3 regions of the Pedobacter sp. AC190 genome follow, and region 2 is predicted to be linked to each of the others. Evidence: riboswitches for the same ligand, from Rfam matches in the RefSeq annotation. Region 2 holds a riboswitch; each other region holds the start of a gene.
What was found. Region 2 has a riboswitch for S-adenosylmethionine ahead of ACZZZI_RS19540 (SusC/RagA family TonB-linked outer membrane protein). Riboswitches for the same ligand answer to the same signal wherever they lie in the genome.
Positions count from the first base shown of each region.

Region 1: it holds a riboswitch for S-adenosylmethionine, as region 2 does, so the genes downstream of both, metH (methionine synthase) here and ACZZZI_RS19540 (SusC/RagA family TonB-linked outer membrane protein) in region 2, are expected to answer to the same signal.
Region 3: it holds a riboswitch for S-adenosylmethionine, as region 2 does, so the genes downstream of both, ACZZZI_RS16180 (O-acetylhomoserine aminocarboxypropyltransferase/cysteine synthase family protein) here and ACZZZI_RS19540 (SusC/RagA family TonB-linked outer membrane protein) in region 2, are expected to answer to the same signal.

Region 1 covers NZ_OZ409824.1:1,808,117-1,815,444, reverse strand. Annotated here, with positions in the region: gene murQ (N-acetylmuramic acid 6-phosphate etherase) at 1-443, shown strand, start outside; gene ACZZZI_RS07920 (hypothetical protein) at 543-1,109, shown strand; gene ACZZZI_RS07915 (Bax inhibitor-1/YccA family protein) at 1,149-1,904, shown strand; SAM riboswitch class I at 2,019-2,122, shown strand; gene metH (methionine synthase) at 2,293-5,994, shown strand; gene ACZZZI_RS07905 (four helix bundle protein) at 6,050-6,421, shown strand; gene metF (methylenetetrahydrofolate reductase [NAD(P)H]) at 6,493-7,328, shown strand, end outside.
Region 2 covers NZ_OZ409824.1:4,436,211-4,443,538, forward strand. Annotated here, with positions in the region: gene ACZZZI_RS19535 (SusD/RagB family nutrient-binding outer membrane lipoprotein) at 436-1,869, opposite strand; gene ACZZZI_RS19540 (SusC/RagA family TonB-linked outer membrane protein) at 1,880-5,047, opposite strand; SAM riboswitch class I at 5,364-5,472, opposite strand; gene ACZZZI_RS19545 (peroxiredoxin family protein) at 5,608-6,897, shown strand; gene ACZZZI_RS19550 (alpha-hydroxy acid oxidase) at 7,121-7,328, opposite strand, start outside.
Region 3 covers NZ_OZ409824.1:3,670,469-3,677,796, forward strand. Annotated here, with positions in the region: gene ACZZZI_RS16160 (multidrug effflux MFS transporter) at 1-331, opposite strand, end outside; gene ACZZZI_RS16165 (queuosine precursor transporter) at 493-1,263, shown strand; gene ACZZZI_RS16170 (homoserine dehydrogenase) at 1,386-2,630, opposite strand; gene ACZZZI_RS16175 (homoserine O-acetyltransferase family protein) at 2,829-3,887, opposite strand; gene ACZZZI_RS16180 (O-acetylhomoserine aminocarboxypropyltransferase/cysteine synthase family protein) at 3,923-5,254, opposite strand; SAM riboswitch class I at 5,541-5,651, opposite strand; gene ACZZZI_RS16185 (hypothetical protein) at 5,867-6,874, shown strand; gene ACZZZI_RS16190 (trans-sulfuration enzyme family protein) at 7,196-7,328, opposite strand, start outside.

The DNA of each region.
Region 1 (7,328 bases), 2.6 Mb from region 2:
ATGAAAATGATTGTTTAGTAGGCTTGGCGGCGTCGGGCACTACGCCTTATGTGGTTGGCGGCTTAAATACTGCCCGAAAACTTGGCGTTTTAACAGGATGCATTGTTTGTAATACGGGAGGCCCAATTGCGGCGGAATCTGATTTTCCAGTTGAAGTAGTGGTCGGACCTGAATATATTACAGGTTCTACTCGTATGAAATCTGGAACGGCGCAAAAACTGGTTTTAAACATGCTGAGTACCACAGTTATGGTTCAGTTAGGGCGTGTTGTTGGAAACAAAATGGTTGATATGCAGTTAACTAATAATAAATTGGTTGATAGAGGCATACAAATGGTTGCCGACGAATTAAATATTGGTTATGATGAAGCTGCCGATCTTTTATCGGTTCATGGAAGCGTACGTAAAGCGGTAGAAGCAAAGCAACAAGGAGTTAAAAGTTAAAAGCTACTTGTTTAAGGACGAATTTTCAGAAAGAACCCATATAGTTTAATTTTTAGCAAAGCCATTAGCTAGCTTTTAACCTTCAACTTTTAACTTAAAATGCACGAAATCGAACCTTATTACCAGTGGAGAGATGAATACATTTCGGCAGAAGATGAGCGTTCGCCATTTTACAATACCGAATATTCGGAACTTTACTTCGATAAACAGATTTACAATTTTTTACTCCATCCGCAGTGGGATGAATTTGGATCGAACACGCTTTACATGAAAGTGCTCTATGCAGATTACGATCGGAGTTACGCTATAATTGAATTAATCGGTGAATGGAATGATGCGATAAATAACGACATCATGCTGCTCAAACGGGATATTTTAGAGTTGATGATGGATGAAGGCATAAACAAATTCATCCTTATTGGTGAGAATGTTTTAAACTTCCATGCTTCTGATGATAGTTATTATGAAGAATGGTTTCAGGAAGTAGAAGATGGCTGGATTGTGGGCGTAAATTTCCAGGAGCACGTTATTCAGGAGTTTAAAGATAATAGCATCGATTATTATATTAATTTTGGTGGTGCTTTTGATAATCTTCCCTGGCGTACACTAAAACCGTTACAGTTCTTTAAGAAAGTTGAAGAATTACTGACAAAAAGATTGAACTAAATTGTTATTTTTAAAATCATTAAATACACAAAATAAAAAATGGAACAACAAAATTATCAATATCAGGAAAACAGCGTTTTTGTACAAGAAGGTTCTGTTTCTAAGAAATTCTTCGCAAATGTTTTCTTATGGATGTTTGTGGCATTAAGCTTATCAACAGTTGCTGCATATCTTTTCGGTACAAACGAACAATTTATGCAATACTTAATTAATATCAATCCAGAAACAGGAAAAGCTGGTATGTCAATTTTTGGCTATATTGCTATGTTTGCACCACTTGGTTTGGTTCTGCTAATGGGTTTTGGTTTAAGTAAACTTTCATACCCAGCATTAGTTGGAGTTTTTGTTTTGTATTCGGTACTAACAGGTATCAGTTTAAGCTTTATCCTTCTTGCATACACTTCAGGTTCGGTAGTAAGCTGTTTTGCAGGTGCTGCTGGTATATTTGGTATTATGGCTGTAATGGGTTACACCACAAACATCGATTTAAGTAAATTCGGACCAATTTTAATGGTTGGCGTGATCGGTTTAGTTATTGCGAGTGTTGTTAATATGTTTATTCAAAGTGAGCAATTCAGTTTATTTATGGCTTTCATCGGTATCGCTATTTTTACAGCTTTAACCGCTTACGACGTTCAAAAAATTAAACGTATTGGCGAAGGAATAGAAGCAAGTGGCGAGCAGGTTTTACAAGTAGAATCTAAGAAAATGGCCATTGTTGCAGCATTATCTTTATACTTGGATTTCTTAAACATCTTCCTTTTCTTACTTCGTATTTTCGGAAGCAGAAAGTAATCTGTAAACAGAACAATATTCTTAAGGCTATGCAGTTTTGCGTGGCCTTTGTAATTTTATTTGGTAGCAAAGCGATAATTTTTGGAATTGATGTTGCTTTGTTGCATTTTTGTATGCTTATTAAGAAAGACGGAGGGATTAGACCCAACGAAGTCTTAGCAACCTGTGCCAACAAGGTGCTACATTCTAATCTCAGCAGTGGCGAGAGCAGATAAGTTTTAGTGGTAGTTTACACGCCAACTTTTAAGATAAGCTTTTTAAGTATCAGGTATAAAGTATCAAATATAAAGACATGTTCGTCTAATATTTTTTGCTCGTTATCTGCAGTTAGATCGATGTCAAGAAATCTTGCTACTCGACACTAACAACTTTCTACTAGAAACAACAAATGAGCATTAGAGAAGAATTAGAAAAACGTATTTTGGTAATCGATGGTGCGATGGGTACCATGATTCAGCGTTATACTTTAACGGAAGAAGATTTTAGAGGGGAGAGATTTAAAAATCATCCTTGTGATGTTAAAGGCAATAACGATTTGCTAAACATTACACGCCCTGATATTATCAAAGCCATACACCTCGAATATCTAACATCGGGCGCTGATATTATCGAAACCAATACCTTCAGTACGCAACGTATTTCCATGGCCGATTACCAGATGGAGGATTTGTCTTACGAGATGAGTTTCGAAGGTTCGAGAGTTGCAAAGGAAGCGGTTGATGAGTTTATGTCCAAGAATCCTGATCGGAAATGTTTCGTTGCTGGCGCTATTGGCCCAACTAATCGTACCCTTTCTATGTCGCCAAACGTAAATGACCCTGGTTACAGAGCCGTTTATTTTGATGAATTAGAAGAAGCTTATTACGAGCAGGTACGTGGCTTAGTGGATGGGGGTGCAGATGTACTCTTAATTGAAACCATTTTTGATACTTTAAATGCTAAAGTGGCTATTGTAGCCATCAAAAAATACGAAGAAGTAATTGGGCGGAAACTGGAAATTATGATTTCTGGTACCATTACCGACGCTTCGGGCAGAACTTTATCTGGACAAACTGCAGAAGCTTTCTTAAATTCTGTGATGCATGCAAAACCCTTAAGTATCGGTTTTAACTGTGCTTTAGGGGCAAAAGAAATGCGCCCTCACATTGAAGAATTGGCAAAGAAAGCAGGTTGTTATGTATCAGCTTATCCAAATGCAGGCTTGCCAAATGAGTTTGGTGCTTATGATGAGCAACCGCATGAAACCGCACACTTGGTTGATGATTTTATTGCATCAGGTTTTGTAAATATTGTGGGTGGTTGTTGTGGCACAACGCCAGAACATATTGGTTGTATTGCCAATAATGCAAGAAAAGCAGCTCCACGAAAATTACCAATAATTGAGCCTTTTATGCGTTTAAGCGGCTTGGAACCAGTAACTATTAAACCAGATAGCATTTTCGTTAACGTTGGGGAGAGAACGAACATCACAGGTTCTCCAAAGTTTTCTAAATTGATTTTAGGCGGAGATTACGAAGCTGCTCTTGCCGTTGCCTTGCAACAGGTAGAAGGTGGCGCACAGGTAATTGATGTGAATATGGATGAAGGTATGCTCGATTCAGAAGCAGCCATGACCAAATTCTTAAACCTCATTGCTTCAGAACCTGATATTGCCAAATTGCCAATCATGGTCGATTCTTCTAAATGGTCGGTTATTGAAAATGGTTTGAAGTGCTTGCAGGGAAAAGGAATTGTAAACTCGATTTCACTTAAAGAAGGCGAAGATAAATTCAGAGAGAGCGCCCGTAAAATTATGCAATACGGTGCTGCGGTAGTGGTAATGGCTTTCGATGAACAAGGACAAGCCGATAATTACGAACGTAGAAAAGAGATTTGTAAAAGAAGTTATGATATTTTGGTGAGTGAAATTGGTTTTCCTCCTGAGGATATCATTTTCGACCCGAATATTTTAACCGTTGCAACGGGATTGGAGGAGCATAATAACTACGCTGTTGACTTTATAAATGCCACAAGGTGGATCAAAGAAAATCTGCCACATGCAAAAGTGAGTGGTGGAGTTTCGAATATTTCATTTTCTTTCAGAGGAAATAATACTGTTCGCGAAGCGATGCATTCTGCCTTTTTGTATCATGCCATTCAGGCGGGTTTAGATATGGGCATTGTAAACGCTGGTATGTTAGAGGTTTATCAGGAAATTCCACCTGAGCTTTTAGAGCGTGTGGAAGACGTTTTGCTTAACCGCAGAGATGATGCTACCGAACGATTGGTTGAATATGCCGATACCATAAAAAGTAAAGGTAAAGAAGTCGTTCGAGATGAAGAATGGAGAAAAGGAACGGTGGAAGAGAGGTTATCGCATTCGCTTGTAAAAGGAATTGTAGAATACCTGGATGATGATGTTGAAGAGGCTCGTCAGAAATATCCCCGTCCGATTCAGGTTATTGAAGGTCCGTTAATGGATGGGATGAATATTGTAGGAGATTTATTTGGCGCAGGCAAAATGTTTCTACCGCAGGTGGTAAAATCGGCAAGGGTAATGAAAAAAGCCGTGGCCTATTTATTACCATTTATTGAGCAGGAAAAGTTAGATAATCCAGACCAAAATCAAAGTTCATCAGCGGGTAGGGTTTTAATGGCTACGGTTAAAGGTGATGTACATGATATTGGAAAGAATATTGTAGGCGTAGTATTGGCTTGTAATAACTTTGAAATTGTAGATATGGGTGTAATGGTTCCTGCACAGGAAATCATTAAAAAAGCCAAAGAAATCAATGCCGATATAATTGGCTTAAGTGGTTTAATTACACCATCGTTAGATGAAATGGTTCACTTCGCCAAAGAAATGGAGCGTGAGAATTTTACCATTCCTTTAATTATTGGTGGAGCAACAACTTCTCGTATTCACGCTGCAGTTAAGGTAGCGCCAAATTATTCGGGGCCTGCCATTCACGTTTTAGATGCTTCGAGGAGCGTTACCGTTTGTAGCACCTTAATGAATCCTGAAACAAAAGATGAATATGTTGCAGGCATCAGGGCTGAATATGATAAAGCACGTGAAGCGCATTTAAACAAACGTTCTGATAAACGTTTTAAAACGCTTGAACAGGCTCGAGAAAATAAATTCAAAATCGATTTTGAGCAAAACCTTCCAGTTCCTGAATTTACAGGCACCAGGGTTTTCGATAATTATCCTTTGGAAGAATTGGTTCCATATATCGATTGGACACCATTTTTCCATACCTGGGAACTTCGCGGAAGTTATCCGAAAATATTTGATGATAAAAATGTTGGCGATGAAGCCAAAAAGCTATTTGATGATGCGCAAACTTTGTTAAAACGCATTTTGGACGGTAAGTTGCTAACAGCCAGGGCTGTAATTGGTTTTTGGCCTGCTAATACGGTTGGTGATGATATTCAGTTGTCTGTTGACGGTGATGAGTTACCAGCTAACGCTCAACATGCAACAGGTGATAAGCAAATGGTTACCATTCACACGCTTCGTCAACAGGCAGAGAAAGTAGATGGACAACCGTACTATGCCTTATCCGATTTTATCGCACCAAAAGAGAGTGGAATACAAGATTATTTTGGTGGTTTTGCTTTAACTGCGGGTATTGGGATAGATGCTTTGGTTGAGGAATTTGAATCGAATCACGATGATTACAACAGCATTATGGCCAAGGCTTTGGCCGATCGTTTGGCTGAAGCATTTGCCGAGCGTATGCACGAACGTGTGCGTAAAGAGTTCTGGGGTTATGCAAAAGAAGAAAACCTGAGCAATTCTGAATTAATTAAGGAAGAGTATGCAGGAATTCGTCCAGCGCCAGGCTATCCTGCCTGTCCTGAGCATACCGAGAAAGGAACTCTGTTCGCATTACTTGATGCAGAAAATAAAATCGATTTACATTTAACTGAAAGTTACGCCATGTATCCAACTGCTGCGGTAAGCGGTTTCTACTTTGCTCATCCACAATCAAGATATTTTGGTTTAGGAAAAATTACAAAAGATCAGATTGATGATTATTCCATTCGTAAAGATATGTCGGTTGAAGAGGTAGAAAGATGGCTTTCGCCGAATTTAGCCTATTAGTTTTTTGGTTGTTTAGTTTATAGTTGTCTGGATTGCATGATTTTTAATTACTAATATGGCGTATCAAAAATATACTGAATTGGAGGTTTGGAAAAAGGCTCGACAGTTTGCTACATATATTTATAATCTTACATTTTCTTTTCCTAAGGAAGAAACCTATGGGTTAATTTCTCAAATAAGGAGATGTGCAGTTTCGGTTCCTTCAAATATTGCAGAGGGTTCTGGAAGACAACATCCAAAAGAAACTGTTCAGTTTTTAGCGATTGCTAGAGGATCATTATATGAATTGGAAACTCAAATTTATGTTTCTTTTGATATTGGGTTTGTTTCTGAATTACAACTAAACGATTGTCTTTCCCAAATAAAAGTATTGGGTAAATTGACTAATGGTTACATAAGATTTTTACATAAAGAATATATTAGGTAATTGCGTTTTACGATGAAGTTTGAAATAGCCTATTTATCTAAAAAACCAATAACCAAACAACTAATTAACCAATGAAGATTACAGACCATATAAAAAACGCAAAGGGTAAAACCTTATTCTCTTTTGAATTATTACCGCCGATAAAAGGACAAAGTATTCAGTGGATTTATGATGCCATTGATCCGCTTTTGGAATTTAACCCGCCTTTTATCGATGTGACTTCACTCCGCGAAGATTATATTTACAAAGAGCAGGAAAATGGCTTGTTGCAGAAGGTTTCTTACCGTAAGCGTCCAGGAACTATTGCCATTTGTGCGGCAATCATTCATAAATATAAAATTGATGCCGTTCCGCATTTAATTTGTGGTGGTTTTACCAAAGAAGAAACAGAGAATGCACTTATCGATTTGCAGTTTTTAGGAATCGATAACGTTTTAGCTTTACGTGGTGATGCCCGTGCAGCCGATCATTCTTTCGTGCCTACTAAAGGCGGACATTGTTATGCAACAGATTTGATTGAACACATCAAAAATCACAATGATGGTAAGTTTCTACACGAAGATATTGAAACGTTTAAAAGTGATTTCTGTATAGGCGTTGCAGGTTACCCTGAAAAGCACTTTGAAGCACCAAACTTAAATGCCGACTTTAAATATTTGAAGAAAAAGGTAGATATGGGCGCCGAATTTATCGTAACTCAAATGTTTTTTGACAATCAGAAGTACTTCGATTTTGTTAAAAAATGTAGAGAGAATGATATTAATGTGCCGATTATCCCAGGTTTGAAACCAATCAGTACGCTTACACAGTTAAATGTTTTGCCAAAAATCTTCCACATCGATTTACCTGATGAATTAACGGATGCATTATCTCACGCAAAAAATAATGCTGAAGCGAAAGAAATTGG
Region 2 (7,328 bases):
ATAAGCCTTTTCTATTTTTCTCGATTAAATAGCATTAAGGCAAATTTCTTACAATTGGTATTTTTTGATGCTGAGCTTATTGAAAAGTACTTAATGTGAGGCATTTCGATAGGGCTCAATGTAGTAAAGAGAAATTTTTCAAAGATTCTCGAATATGTTCGAAATGGCGGTTTTCTTAAAACAACAATCGATAATTTATAGGCTTACCGAAGTATTTTAAACCCAGTAGAGCGGAAATACTTTTTGTTGCAAATACTTTAAAAAACCCATTTCCGATAATAAAAAGATTGAAGCGAATGGCGGGACTATCTGAACCGAAGAATTACTGGAACTGCTTTTCAAAAAAAATATAAATTTTTAAAAGAAATCTTTGAGTCAATAGATTAAACTCAAAGATTTCTCGGTTTCGCTAGAAATGATGGTTATGAAATCAACCTAAAAAGCATCAAACCAAAGTTTGGTGGTTAATAAATCAGCGCCTTGACTACCCACCGCGTTTTTGTAACTCTGTCCGTTTAGCGATTGCTCGGTACCTGGATAAATAAAGCGAACAGGAATTTGTCCGTTTAGCACCGTATTAACCGATGCAGTTAATTGTGGATAATCTAATCTTCTTCTCTCTGCCCAAGCTTCCAAACCTTGACCAAATAGTGCAAGCCATTTTTGTTCGCCAATAGATTTTTTATAGTTAGCGGCATCGTATTGAGCGGCTGGCTGCGCAACATAGGTATTTGCTAAGGCATCAGAAATGTTGTATTGTTTTAACGATGCTTTAATTGCCTGTTGATATAAATCTGCTGCGTTTTCTGTTGTGAAACCTCTGGCCGCTGCTTCTGCCCTATCGAAAAGTAACTCTGAATAACTAAAAATTACAGCTGGCGCCTGAGGCAATAAAAAGTAAGCGCCTGGTTTAGATGTTTTTGCAAAACCAAGAATACTAGCTTCGGAGTTGGTTAATCCATTAGGAACACCGATATATTCTTCGGGCGTAGCCGTTTGGGTTTTACTTGCGTAAATAGGAAGCCTCGGATCGTTTAAAGCAAAAAGCTTATCAACAATTGTTTTACTTATACGATAATCATCTCTGGTTTCGAACAAAGCACTCACGGGGTTTTGCTGTGGAGAAGTTAAGTACACAAGCTGTGCATTATCTGCATTATCGCTTATGTATGCATCACCTTCAGCTTTAATTTCATCTAAAACCTGCTTAGATTTTGCAGGCTCTTTATCGGCAATACGCAAAGCGATTCTAAGTCTTAAAGAGTTTGCAAGCTTCTTCCACCTGGCAATGTTACCATTATAAATTACATCGCCTAAAATAGCTTTCGAAGCAGGATCTAAAGTCAGTTTTGCTGTTTTTAAATCGTCTAATAAACCAAAATACACATCTTTTTGCTTATCGTAGGCAGGTGTTATAAATTCGCTAATTTTGCCAGCCTGCGAGTAAGGAATATCGCCATAAGCATCGGTAAGTAATAAAAAAACCCACGAACGTAACACCAAAGCCACACCTTTATAGTTTGGATTTGCCTGTGCATTTCCTAATTCAATAATTTTGTTGAAAGCAGTTATACTTTGAGAATATCCAGTAGACCAAAGTGCTGTAAAACTACTATTTGAATAGATAAATCGATCTTCTTCGGTATATTGAATTTTAGACCAGTGCTGTACAAACAACGAACTTGAATTCATTGTATTTGTTGTACTCCAATACGCATCTGTTGTATTTTTTATTGCACCTGTTAACAAATAATCGGGTTGTGCATTTTCGGTTGCATTTGGGTTAATATTAACCTTATCTAATTCTTTGCTGCAAGATGAAACTGCTAATGTTAAAATTGACAACAAGTATATTTTATAATTTTTCATGTTAAAAAGATTAAAATTTGATATTAAGGTTAAGACCATAACTGCGGGTTGTTGGATTTGAAAGACTTTCCAAACCTTGTCCGTTACCCGTGTTAAAGGCAACTTCCGGGTCAATATCTTCTACATTTCTATGAATAATCCAAAGGTTACGACCAACTAAAGAAACCGAAGCGCCCTGAAGGCTAAGAGAACGAATCCATTTAGACGGTAAATTGTAACTCAGTTTAACCTCACGAAGTTTTACATAAGAAGCATCAAAAATATTGGCTTCATCTATAGTACGAAACGACTTATAATATTGTTGAGCTGGTAATATTTTTTCATTGCGTTTTCCATCAGCAGTTACACCATCGAAAACAATACCATCATCATAAACGGTTACGCCTGCTGGAGCTGTTCCATTTACTCTAACCGTACCGTTTGCTTTTCCATTTCCAGGATAGTAATAAGAAATACCTCCATATTCTGCAGCTCTGCCTGGCAGTGTTGAAGCAAGTACCCCAGTGTAAGTTCCTGTTGCATAAGTACCATTGTAAATAGAACCTCCAAAACTTGCATCAATTAAAACACCTAAACTCAAGCCTTTGTAACTAAATGTATTGTAAATGCCACCAATCCAATCGGGCGTATATTTACCTAAAACCCTTTTAGTTGGATCAGTTTGGGGCGCACCAGTTGCGTTAACTACAATATTGCCGTTTCCATCACGTAAAAAAGCATTGCCAAACAAAGTTCCATACGGCTGACCAACAGCTGCTATTACCTGAGCAGAGTTTGTTGCAACAACATAATTCTGCAGCAAACCAGCTTTATCTAACTCGATTACCTTGCTTCTGTTTGCCGCATAATTCACATCGATATCCCAGGTAAATTGCTTTTTAATTGGTGTTAAGCCCAATTGAATCTCAATTCCTTTGTTATTAATCTTTCCTGCATTTAAAAGTTTTGAACGGAAACCTGTTGACGGACTTACATCAACGCTTAAAATCTGATCGTAACTATTGGTATTGTATAAACTTAAGTCTAAACGTACTCTTTTACTAAAGAAGGTTGCTTCGGCTCCAAGCTCTGATGAAGTTGTTGTTTCGGGTTTTAAATTTGGATTTAAATCTGTTGTAGATGCCGTAAGTTGTGGATTTGAACCAAAAGGCGCACTAAAAACGTAAGTATTAACCGAACGATAAGGGTCTGCATCTTTACCAACCTTCGACCAGCCACCACGAATTTTTGCGTAATCAAGTACTTCGCTCTTAATATCTAATGCTTCAGTTAATATAAAACTTCCATTAAATGATGGATAGAAATAAGAACGATTTTGAGCCGCTAAAGTAGACGACCAATCATTACGAGCGGTAATGTTTGCGTATAAATAATTTCTAAAACCGATTTGTGCCGAAGCGTAAACACTATAAGATTTAAGCTTACTATAATTATTAGAAGAAATAAGCGGGTCTCTGGAATTACTCAAAGAATATAAGCCTGCTACGGCTAATCTTGGCGCACTTTGATCGTTTTGCTCGATGTAACGTGTACGAATGTTGCTACCTGCTAATGCCTCTAAGCTAAAATCTTTATTTAGTTGTTTGTTAAAATTCAAAGTTGCATCGGTGTTATTCTCACTAACTGTAAATGCACTTTCCGAATAAGAGCCAAATGGTGTTCCATTTGTACCATAAGCAATTTTTATTTTACGGCGATCGTTGTAATAATCTGTTCCCGAGCGGAAGTTAAATTCCAAGCCATCAATTATTTTATAGTTTAAACCTAAACTACCAATAATACGTCCACGCTGCTGAGAAACCGTATTTTCGTAGGCTACCCAATATGGATTGCTATAATAGCTATTATTCCAGTTAAAGGTATTTCCGTTTTCATCAAGGTAATTTTTTAATTGATTAATATCGACCTGACGACCAAACCAGGTAAACTGCAACATCGTACTGGTCGATCTTGAACCACCAGTTCCAGGCAAGTTATCGGAGTTTAGTTTGCTATAATTTGCGTTAGCTGTAACACTTAGTTTTGGCGTTACCCTTAAAGTTGTGTTTAGGGAGAAAGTATTTTTATCCTGACCAGAGTTTGGAACAATACCACCTTGTTGTAAATTATTGTATGATAAGCGGTAATCGAATTTTTCAGATGCATCAGCTATTGCAATGCCATTACTTAAAGAATATCCCGTTTCAAAAAAATCGCGAACATTATTTGGGTTTGCAACAAAAGGAACTGCTACACCTTTAGAGAAAAACTGAGGAATTAATCTACCATCCAATTTTGGTCCCCAACTTTCATCAACACCATCATTAATGCCTCCTCCTTTACCATCAACGTAACTAAATTTACCTTCAGAGCCTTGTCCGAAAGCATTTTGGTAAACTGGAAGTGTTAGCAAACTTTCTGCAACAATGTTCGAATTAAGGGTAATCCCTAATCCTTTTTTGTTTTTACCCGTTTTTGTTTTAATAATGATTACGCCAGCTGCTGCTCTCGAACCATACAAAGCGGCAGCATTTGGACCTTTTAATACACTTATCGATTCAATGTTATCTGCATTAATATCAGAAATTGTATTTGCATAATCTCTGGCTCCACCAGAATTTAATTGAGAATTATCTACTGGAATTCCATCGACTACGAAAAGTGGTTGATTATTACCTGAAATCGAAGTTTCTCCACGAATCACCACTCTCGACGAACCCATATCGCCCTGGCTATTGGTAACCCGAACACCAGCAATTTTACCTGCAAGAGCATTAACTAAATTAGATTCTTTTGCCTCTGCTAAATCCTGCCCTTTTAACTCCTGAACAGCATATCCTAAAGATTTTTTTTGTCTGGAAATACCCAAGGCGGTTACAACAACCTCGTTTAAGGCATTTTCGCTCGATTGAAGTGTAACAACTATAGCACCCGAATTTTTATTGATTTGAATTTCCTGCGTTTTAAAGCCTATGTAAGAAATAACCAATGTACTTTTATCTGGAGCATTAATCGAGAATGCACCTTTAGCATCAGTTGCAACAACTTGTTTGGTTTCTTTCAGTAAAACTGAAGCTCCAGGAATGCTTTCTCCAGATGTTTCTTTAACCGTTCCAGTTACAACTATATTTTGAGCTGCAAGTTTTTGCCCTATGAAAAGCAAAAATACAACCAGCGGTAGTTTTAAATTTTTAAACATATTTTTTTATTAATGAAGAGTTAATGTTCGTAATAATTAGGCATAGCAAGCCCAGCACAGTTTTAAACTGTATTTTTTTGATTAAAAATATTGAGGGCTATTAAGAGCGCCTGTTAAAAACTAAAAAGCTTTAACAGGGCTTACACATTCGGAAGAACCCGATATGTTTAATTGAAATGTTTTTTTTGAATTTGCGCTCGTCTGTTTTTTTCATTTGAATGGATTTTAATTAATACTACTTATCAGATTAGCGGGCAAAAAAAAAGCACCCCGTAAATCAGAAGTGCTCCACTTATTGTGTGGGTTTATCGCAACTGACTTAACTACCCGACATTCCTGCCAGATGGAATTAGCACCATTTCCTCATAGTAAGGATGGTTGCTAAGGTTTCGTAGGGCCATTCCCTCCACCTTTCTTGATAAGTATTTTAAAATAACTGGCGCAAAGATATAATTAATCACATATACTCTATAGTTTTTATAGATTTTTTTATAAATATTTTTTCTTTGGGAAATAGCTCCTTATATTTGTCGACTAAATTAGTAGATAAAAATATCCCAATGTATAATAAATCCCTATATATTCCCTTTGCAATTGCTTTTGCAATTCCATCGATTAGCTTTGCCCAAGGGCAAAAGGCCGAATCTATTGTTCATGCAGATGCACAAGCGCATAAAAATCAAAACCAAAAATCTGCCGCATTTTCGCCGAATGGAAACTGGAGGGGTGTATTTAAAATTAAACCCGACCTTGACATTCCATTTAATTTTGAGATAAAAGATAAAGACGGCCTGAAAAAACTGTATTTCAGAAATGCAGAAGAAAGCTTTGAAGGTGGAGTGATTAAGCAGACGGCAGATTCTATTTTTGTAAAAATTGATCAGTTTGATAACGAACTTGCACTTGGCATTAATGGCAATACCCTTAACGGCAGTTTAAGAAAACAAAATGGTACGGGCAAAGCCACACAAATTTCTGCTGAGAAAAAAGATTACCGTTTTGAGCCAAATGGTAAGGCTGCAGCGGGTAATTATTCTGGCAGTTACGATGTGATTTTTAAATCTCCCGATGGGAAAGAAGAGAAGACTGTTGGTTTGTTTAAGCAAACTGGCAATAAAATTACTGGAACTTTCCTACGTGTAACGGGCGATTCACGTTATTTGGAAGGAACTGTTCAGGGAAATGAATTTCAACTTTCAGCATTTATCGGCTCTTCCCCTTCTTATTACAAAGGAAAATTTGAATCGGATGGAACTCTAACTGGTGAAATTTTAAGCGCAAGAGGAAGTCAGCCATTTACGGGAGTTAAAAATAAAGATGCTGCGCTTCCAGATGCATACAAATTAACCTATCTGAAAGAAGGTTATAAAACTCTAGATTTTTCTTTACCTGATGTAAACGGGAAGAAAATTTCGTTGAAGGATGATAAGTATAAAAACAAAGTAGTTGTATTAACGATTACTGGCAGTTGGTGCCCAAATTGTATTGATGAAGCTGGTTTTATTGCACCTTGGTATAAAGAAAATAAAAAACGAGGCGTAGAAGTAATCGCTCTTCATTATGAGCGTCAAACCGATGCAGAATATGCTAAAAAAGCATTAACAAATTTCCGAAATCGTTTTGGAATTGAATATGACCAGGTAATTGCGGGCAAGGCTGATAAGCAAGCTGTTGCCGAGTCTCTTCCGGCTTTAAATTCATTTGTATCTTTTCCTACAACCATTTTTATTGATAAGAGTGGTAATGTAGCTAAAATACACACAGGCTATAATGGACCAGCAACGGGTAAGTTTTACGATGAGTTTGTCAAGGAATTTAACAGCGAAATTGATGAACTGCTGAAAAAGTAGCTGGTATAACCGCTAGCGATCATCTGTTTGTAATTCATCATTGCGAAGCACAAAAATCCTAATTTGATGGTTTTCCTTTTAAGAATGCTTCTAACCTTGCAATGACTAAAGTTTATCCATTTTGCTTGCACATTCAAATAAATTAAAAAGGTTTGTTTCGATATCGAAACAAACCTTTTTTATAAGCGTTAATTTATAAAATATTTTGAGAAACTATTTCTGATTAAGAAAGATGCTTTGATAAGTCTTCGATTTTTTCGCAGCCAACCTGATCCATTACTTGCTTAAGCTGAGTTTTAAGCATCGACATGGTATGATTTCCTCCTTTATCACCCAATGCACCAACTCCATACATAAAGGTTCTACCTAAAAAAGTAAATTCTGCACCAGCAGAAATTGTTCTGGCAATATCCGGACCTGAGCGAATTCCA
Region 3 (7,328 bases), 770 kb from region 2:
AACTTCCGATTGCCTGAACAAACCGAAGGACAATTAATTGGTTAACATCTGTTACCGCTAAACACAAAAACGAAGAAAGAATATACAGCGCCAATCCAAAATACAATGGCTTTTTTCTTCCAAATTTATCTAACAGGGGCCCATAAAGTAATTGCCCTGCAGAAATACCTATAAAGAAACTCGATAGAGATAATGCTACAGTAGATTCTGTACTTTTCAAATCTTTGGCAATGTCTAAAAAACCAGGTAGATACATGTCAATTGAGAAAGGCCCAATTGCTGCTAATGAGCCCAAAATTAAAATGAGATAAAAGTTTTTTTTCTTAGCCATGTTCTGTTAGTTTTTTCCGAGGCGCAAAGATTGGTAGATTTAATTTCTTAACCTATTTTTAAGGTCGAACGATTGTAAAATGTAATGAGAATTAACTTAAATTTTAAATTTAACATTCGAAACAATAAATCTGATGCAATTTATTTTTAGATTTATCCTCTATGACTTTTAAAACTAAAGAAAGCCGTTTACTACTCATTCTGGGTAGTTTTTTTGTGGCAAATGCAATATTATCAGAGTTTATTGGGGTTAAATTGTTTAGTGTTGAGGAGACTTTGGGCTTTAAAAAGTTTGATATGAATTTGTTTGGCGTTCCGCATTTATCTTTTAACATGTCGGCGGGAGTTTTAACTTGGCCAATAATTTTCGTTATGACAGATATCATTAATGAATATTTTGGCTTAAAACAAGTTCGTTTTCTTTCCATATTAACCGCTATTTTAATTGCATTTGCATTTTTGGTTGTATGGGGAGCAATTCACCTAACAGCATCAGACTTTTGGGTAATGAATAAGGTTAACGGCAGACCATTAAATATGGTTGATGCTTTTGATAGTATTTTTGGGCAAGGAATGTGGATTATCGTCGGTTCTATTACCGCTTTTATTGTAGGACAAGTCTTAGATGCCTATATTTTTCATCGCATAAAAAGAATCACTGGAGAAAAGGCTTTATGGTTAAGGGCAACAGGTTCGACATTGGTATCTCAATTTATTGATAGCTTTGTTGTGATATTTATTGCATTTTACATTAATCCTAATTATAACTATAGTTGGCAGATGGTATTTGCAATTGGTTTAGTTGGTTACACCTATAAATTTGTTGTTGCAATCTTAATGACTCCAATTTTATATGTTGTCCATGGAATTATCGATGGATATTTAGGCAAAGATTTAGCACATAAGTTAATGCATATGGCTGGAAGAAACTAGTTCAGAATATTTAGGAAATTTAAGGTCAAATTGTTTTGAAAAATGAATAACGCAAAAGGTCGGACTCGCTCCGACCTTTGTGCTTAACAACAAAACAAATAAAAAATTAACCTTAAAAAAAATTAAAGGGCAGCCAATTCCTCTGCAAAAACATTATCAGCAACTTTGTCTTGCTTATAAATTTGTCTGCCAGTGTAGGCTATAAAAACATTAGTATCTAAAAGTAAATCACGATTTTTAATCAGGTTTTCTAATTTAACTGTCCCAATTACATATTTGAAACTGCTTGCAGCATAGCGCTCGCTGATATCGTCAAACTCTAATAACTTAATTAAATCTTCATCTGCATAACGCAGATAAACTTCAAGTAAAATATCCTCGGTATGTTTCGCTCCATTTTCTGAGTGATATTTTTTATACTCATAACGATAATCATAACGTAAAGCAGCGATATCCGAAAGTACGGCAGCACCAGTTGGATGACCACCTGCACCTTTACCAAAGAAAAACTGCTTATCAGCAAAAGCTGCCTGAACGGTTACTGCATTGTATTCATTTTCAACGTTATATAGAAAATCATCCTTTGCAACAAGTTTAGGTAAAACATAGGTAACAATATCTTTTGTATTTACTTTACGAGCAGTGGGTACTAATTTAATTTTGAAATTTTTCTCACGAGCATATTTAATGTCATGAGCAGAAAGATTCTGGATTCCGATATTTAATATTGCATCAGGATTCACAAATAAACCATAAGCGTGAGCTGTTGCAATAGCCAATTTATATTTCGGGTCGTAACCACCAACATCTAAAATCGGATCTGTTTCTGCGAAACCTAAATCCTGAGCTTCTTTTAAAGCTGCATTGTAACTTTGGTTTTCGTTAAAAATTTTTGATAAAATATAATTTGATGAACCATTGAAAATACCACTTAAAGCATGAAAAAGCTCATTATCATAATATTCTTCTAAATTTCTTATAATTGGAATACTCCCGCAAACCGCACCTTCATACAATAAAGAAGTGCCATGTTTTTGTTGTAAATCTACCAACTCTTTTAAGTGAGTAGCAATCATTTTTTTATTTGCAGAGACTACATTTTTACCGTTTTTTAATGCTGTAGTTACAATTTCATAGGCCGCATCAGCATCATTAATTAATTCTACAATCGTATTGATTTCCGAATTATTCAGGATTTCATTTTTATCGGTTGTAAATAAATCTTTATTAAGCGTACGCTTCTTTTTTGGATCTTTTATTGCGATTTTAATAATTTCTAAATTAAGGTTCTGGCTTTGGATTATGTCTAATAATCCTTGCCCTACAACTCCGAAACCAAATAAACCGATTTTTAAATTCTTACTCATGGTGTTTTAGTGTATCAAGTAGCGAGTATCAAGATTGGACGTTTGATACTCACCATCAAATTTTATTATGTTTTGCCACGGAAGTACAGATTTACACGGAATTAAATTCCATATTTTCTTTATTTTAGTGCTTCCGTGGCTGATTAATTATTTTACTTCTTTAGCCTAGGTTTTTTCCTTAAACCTTCCGCCATCTTATCAAGCTGTGTGCTGTAGCTTAATTATCTTTTTGTCACGGCTTTCTTTAATAAAAGTACCGATGATGTTCGTTAAGGCGTTGGTTTCAATCAAGAACCCATCATGGCCATATTCAGAATGTATAGCTGCGAACTGTGCATCGCTAATGTTATCTGCTAAGAATTTCTGTTCTGCAATTGGAAATAAGAAATCATTTTCAATTCCAATTACCAAGGTATTTGCCTTGATCAATTTCAAGGCTTCCGCAATGCTTTTACGATTTCTACCCACATTATGGCTATCCATCGCTTTAGTTAAATAATAATAACTGTAAGCATTAAAGCGATTTATCAATTTTTCTCCCTGGTAATTTTGGTAAGATGAAGCTCTGAAATTATCTGTTTTGTCGTTTACACTTTCTACTTGTGTACTTCCGTAAGCATTATACGTACGATAACTCAAAAGCGCAATACTGCGTGCTGCTTTTAAACCTTTGCTGCCACCATCAGGTTGGTTTGCGTAAAAGGTTCTATCGGTAGTAATGGCTAAACGTTGACTCTCGTTAAAAGCAATTCCCCATGGAGAATGTGCCGCATTTGTAGCTACAAGTATTAAGTTTTCAATTTTATTGGGTTCGATAATACTCCATTCTACAGCCTGCTGGCCACCTAAAGAACCGCCGATTAAAAGTTTAATTGAATCAATTCCTAAATGCGTAGCTAAAAGTTGGTGTGCCGAAACAAAATCGCGAACAGTAAATTGTGGAAACGATAAATAATAAGGTAATCCATTAACTGGATTAGTACTTAAAGGGCTTGTGGTTCCGTAGTTAGAACCCAAAACGTTTGCACAAATTATATAATGATCGTTTGGATTAAACAAAGCATTTTGCCCAAATAAACCTTCCCACCATTCAAAAACATCTGCATTAGCAGTTAATGCGTGACAAACCCAAATTACATTATCTTTTTTAGCATTTAATTTGCCATAAGTTTGATAAGCAATTTGCAGGTTGCGAAGTTTCTTGCCGCTTTCTAATTTGAATTGTTTGTTGTAATTATATGTTGATAATGTGCTCATTCTTAAAAGATATTCTGATTTGGTAACGAAAGTGATTAGGCCTGTAAACTTTTTACGTTTAATTGCGAACTGATTGCCGAAAATGCGTGTTCGAAATCGGCTTTAATATCATCGATGTGCTCAATTCCTACCGAAACACGAAGTGAATTTGGCTTAACTCCAGCAGCCAGTTGTTCGCTTTCGCTTAATTGTTGATGTGTAGTTGCCGAAGGCTGAATGATCAGTGTTTTGGCATCACCCACATTAGCTAAATGAGAAATCAGTTTTAAATTATCAATTAATTGAGTTGCGCTTTCCTTACTGCCGTCTAACTCAAAAGATAAAACCGCACCAAATCCATTGCTTAAATATTTTTTAGCTAAACTATTGTATTTGCTGCTTGCTAATCCTGGGTACGAAACTTCTTTAACTGCTGGGTGATTTTCTAGCCAGGTTGCTAATTCCAAAGCGTTATCAACATGGCGTTGCACACGAAGTGATAATGTTTCTAAACCTTGTAGCAAAAGGAAAGAATTAAATGGAGAAAGGGCTGGGCCTAAATCTCTTAAACCCTCTACACGGGCACGAATAATAAATTGAATATTACCAAAAGGACCATTAACGCCAAAAACATCGCTGAAAACCAAACCATGATAACCTTCAGATGGTTCACTAAATTGTTTAAATTTTCCGTTACCCCAGTTGTAGTTTCCGCCATCAACAATAACGCCGCCAATGCTGGTTCCATGTCCGCCAATCCATTTAGTTGCCGATTCTACAACAACATTTGCACCGTGTTCTAATGGTTTAAATAAATATCCAGCCGCACCAAAAGTATTATCAACTACTAAAGGAATATCATATTTCTTTGCAATTGCGGCTATTTTCTCAAAATCAGGAATACTAAATGCAGGGTTGCCTATAGTTTCCAAATAAATAGCTTTTGTTTTCTCTGTAATTTTCGCCTCAAATTCTTCGGGAACATCTGGGTTAGCAAAATCTACATGAATGCCTAAACGTTTAAAAGAAACTTTAAACTGGTTATAAGTTCCGCCATAAATGTGTGATGAAGAAACGATACTATCGCCCACTTCTAAAATGTTATTTAGTGCAATAAACTGTGCCGCTTGTCCCGATGCTACTGCTAAAGCTGCAACACCACCTTCTAAAGCTGCGATACGTTTTTCAAAAACATCGTTCGTTGGATTCATAATCCTGGTGTAAATGTTTCCGAATTCTTTTAACGCAAATAGGTTTGCTCCATGTTCTGCATTTTTGAAGCCGTAAGAAGTGGTTTGATATATAGGAACAGCTCTTGAACCAGTTGTTGGGTCTATTTCCTGACCTGCGTGAATTTGTAAGGTTTCAAATTTATATGATGTTGACATAATTTCTAATAATTAAATGTGTGATTGTTTGATAAGTTTACCCGAAATCATGAATCTTAAAATCATGAAAATTCTGGTAGGCGTTAGGCGTATCCCGATTTATCGGGACCTTCCAGTTTGAAATAGAAACAAAAAAGGAAGTTTTTTAAATTACTGTATCCAACAGCACATACAAGTAATCGCCTGCATATCACAACAAATAAAAGAAATAGAAATGTTTTCTACCTTTTTAAGGTTTACACTGGGCTCGCTTTGCGATAGAAGATTTAATGTTTTCATCAGTTCTAATTTATATCTCCAAATAACACCATGTTATTCGGTCAGGAATTGGCACCTTCTCTTTCTGAGGGTTGCCAGTGGGTCACGGAGCCAGTCTCTCGCCACTTCTTTATAAATCAACCCGATTAAGATTGACTTTTATTTAGCTTTTTGCCAAATAATATTTCAAATGTGAGAATTTAATTTTAATTCACAAAATAAAATTCTGAAAATTAAATAATATATTGAAAATGAACTACCTAATTTTATATTGAAATGATAAAACGCAATATTTAATATAAAATTTACGCTTAAAACTCTAAGTTTGTCTTACCTATTAAAATCTAATCATTAATGAAAAACGCAAAAAACCTTTGCTTCGCAGTGTTATTAGCCATTGCAAGTATCAATAATGCCAATGCTCAATTTGGCGGATTAAAAGATAAATTATTAAAAGTTGGAACTGCACAAGGCGCCAAAGCTTTAGGAGTAGATAAATTTTTAAAACAACCTGCAGCAATAACAACAGCTTTCGAAGATGTAAATCGCGAAGGCGAAATGATGCCCGACTTTAAAGCCACGCTAAAAGCCCAGCCTTTATACTTATTGCCTAAAAATCCAGATGGCGGTTTTGTGCTTTGCGAAGGACTTTATGAAATGACCAATAAAAGTTATTGCCTAAAAGCAGGCACATTTGCACCATCAAAAGGCGATGGTTATATGTTTGCACCAGTTTTAGGCCCGAAAGAGGAAATTGTAGTTTCTATATTAAAAAGTGCAGAAAAACACCAGGATGTAGATCAGCACGATATTCAGGTTTTGCTGTGGACAATTATTGCCCGAACAAAATTTGCCGATTATGCTGGTCAGGTTAAGTTAACTGCCATAAAACTCTTAACTCCTAAACAGCTTACTCAATTAGAAGGAGGCGCATTAGGCGTTCTACCTTTCGATGTGATGGAGAAAGCTAAAGACCAATTGCCATCTGGTGTAAAAGCAGTTTTTGAAGCCGAAAATAACATTCGCCAACTGGTTTCTTCAGGTAATTATACTTATGCCGACATGGAAAAGTATGCAATAATTGCTGGTATGGCTCCACCTCGTACCGATGTGCCAAGCGGCATCTGGACCAAACATCCTGATGGGTATTATGTACGTTATTATCCTTCAGGTTACTCCATAACAAAAGTTCAGGTTTATGTGCCAAAAGAGTTAATCGCTGCAGGAAATAGAATCGTTTATGATGCTGCTGGCGACATCGCTTGTCCTGCAAATACTGGTTCTCAGCGTTTAGCGCAAACAAACGAGCCATTAAACCCAAACTATTCGGCTAAGTTAGTCACCGCTTGTAATCCGAAATAAAATTTGAAAATGAGCGGGATTGTAATTCTTCGGAATATACAGTCCCGCTTTTCGCTGTAGCCCCGATAAAAAATCGGGGGCTGCCGCTGCAATCGGGTTTATAAACAAAGGGTAGTTTTCCACCTGTTATTAAGCGTTCGTCATTGCGAGGAAAGAAGCAATATTAATCAGCTAGACCTAAAAATTTTAAGATTGCTTTGTACTTACTGAATGGGATTTCTAGTTTTTGGTAATTAGAAACTTTAGCCCATTTAGTCAAAAAAACACTCTAGTTCGATCTAAATGAGTATTTCCTTCAACAAGCTCAGGATGACAAAAGTTCTATCCTAAAGCCTGTTCCAAATCTGCGATAATATCATCAACGTGTTCTAATCCGACCGAGATTCTTAATAAATTTTTAGGTGTTTTGCTATCAGGTCCCTCTACAGAATATCTATGCTCAATTAAACTTTCA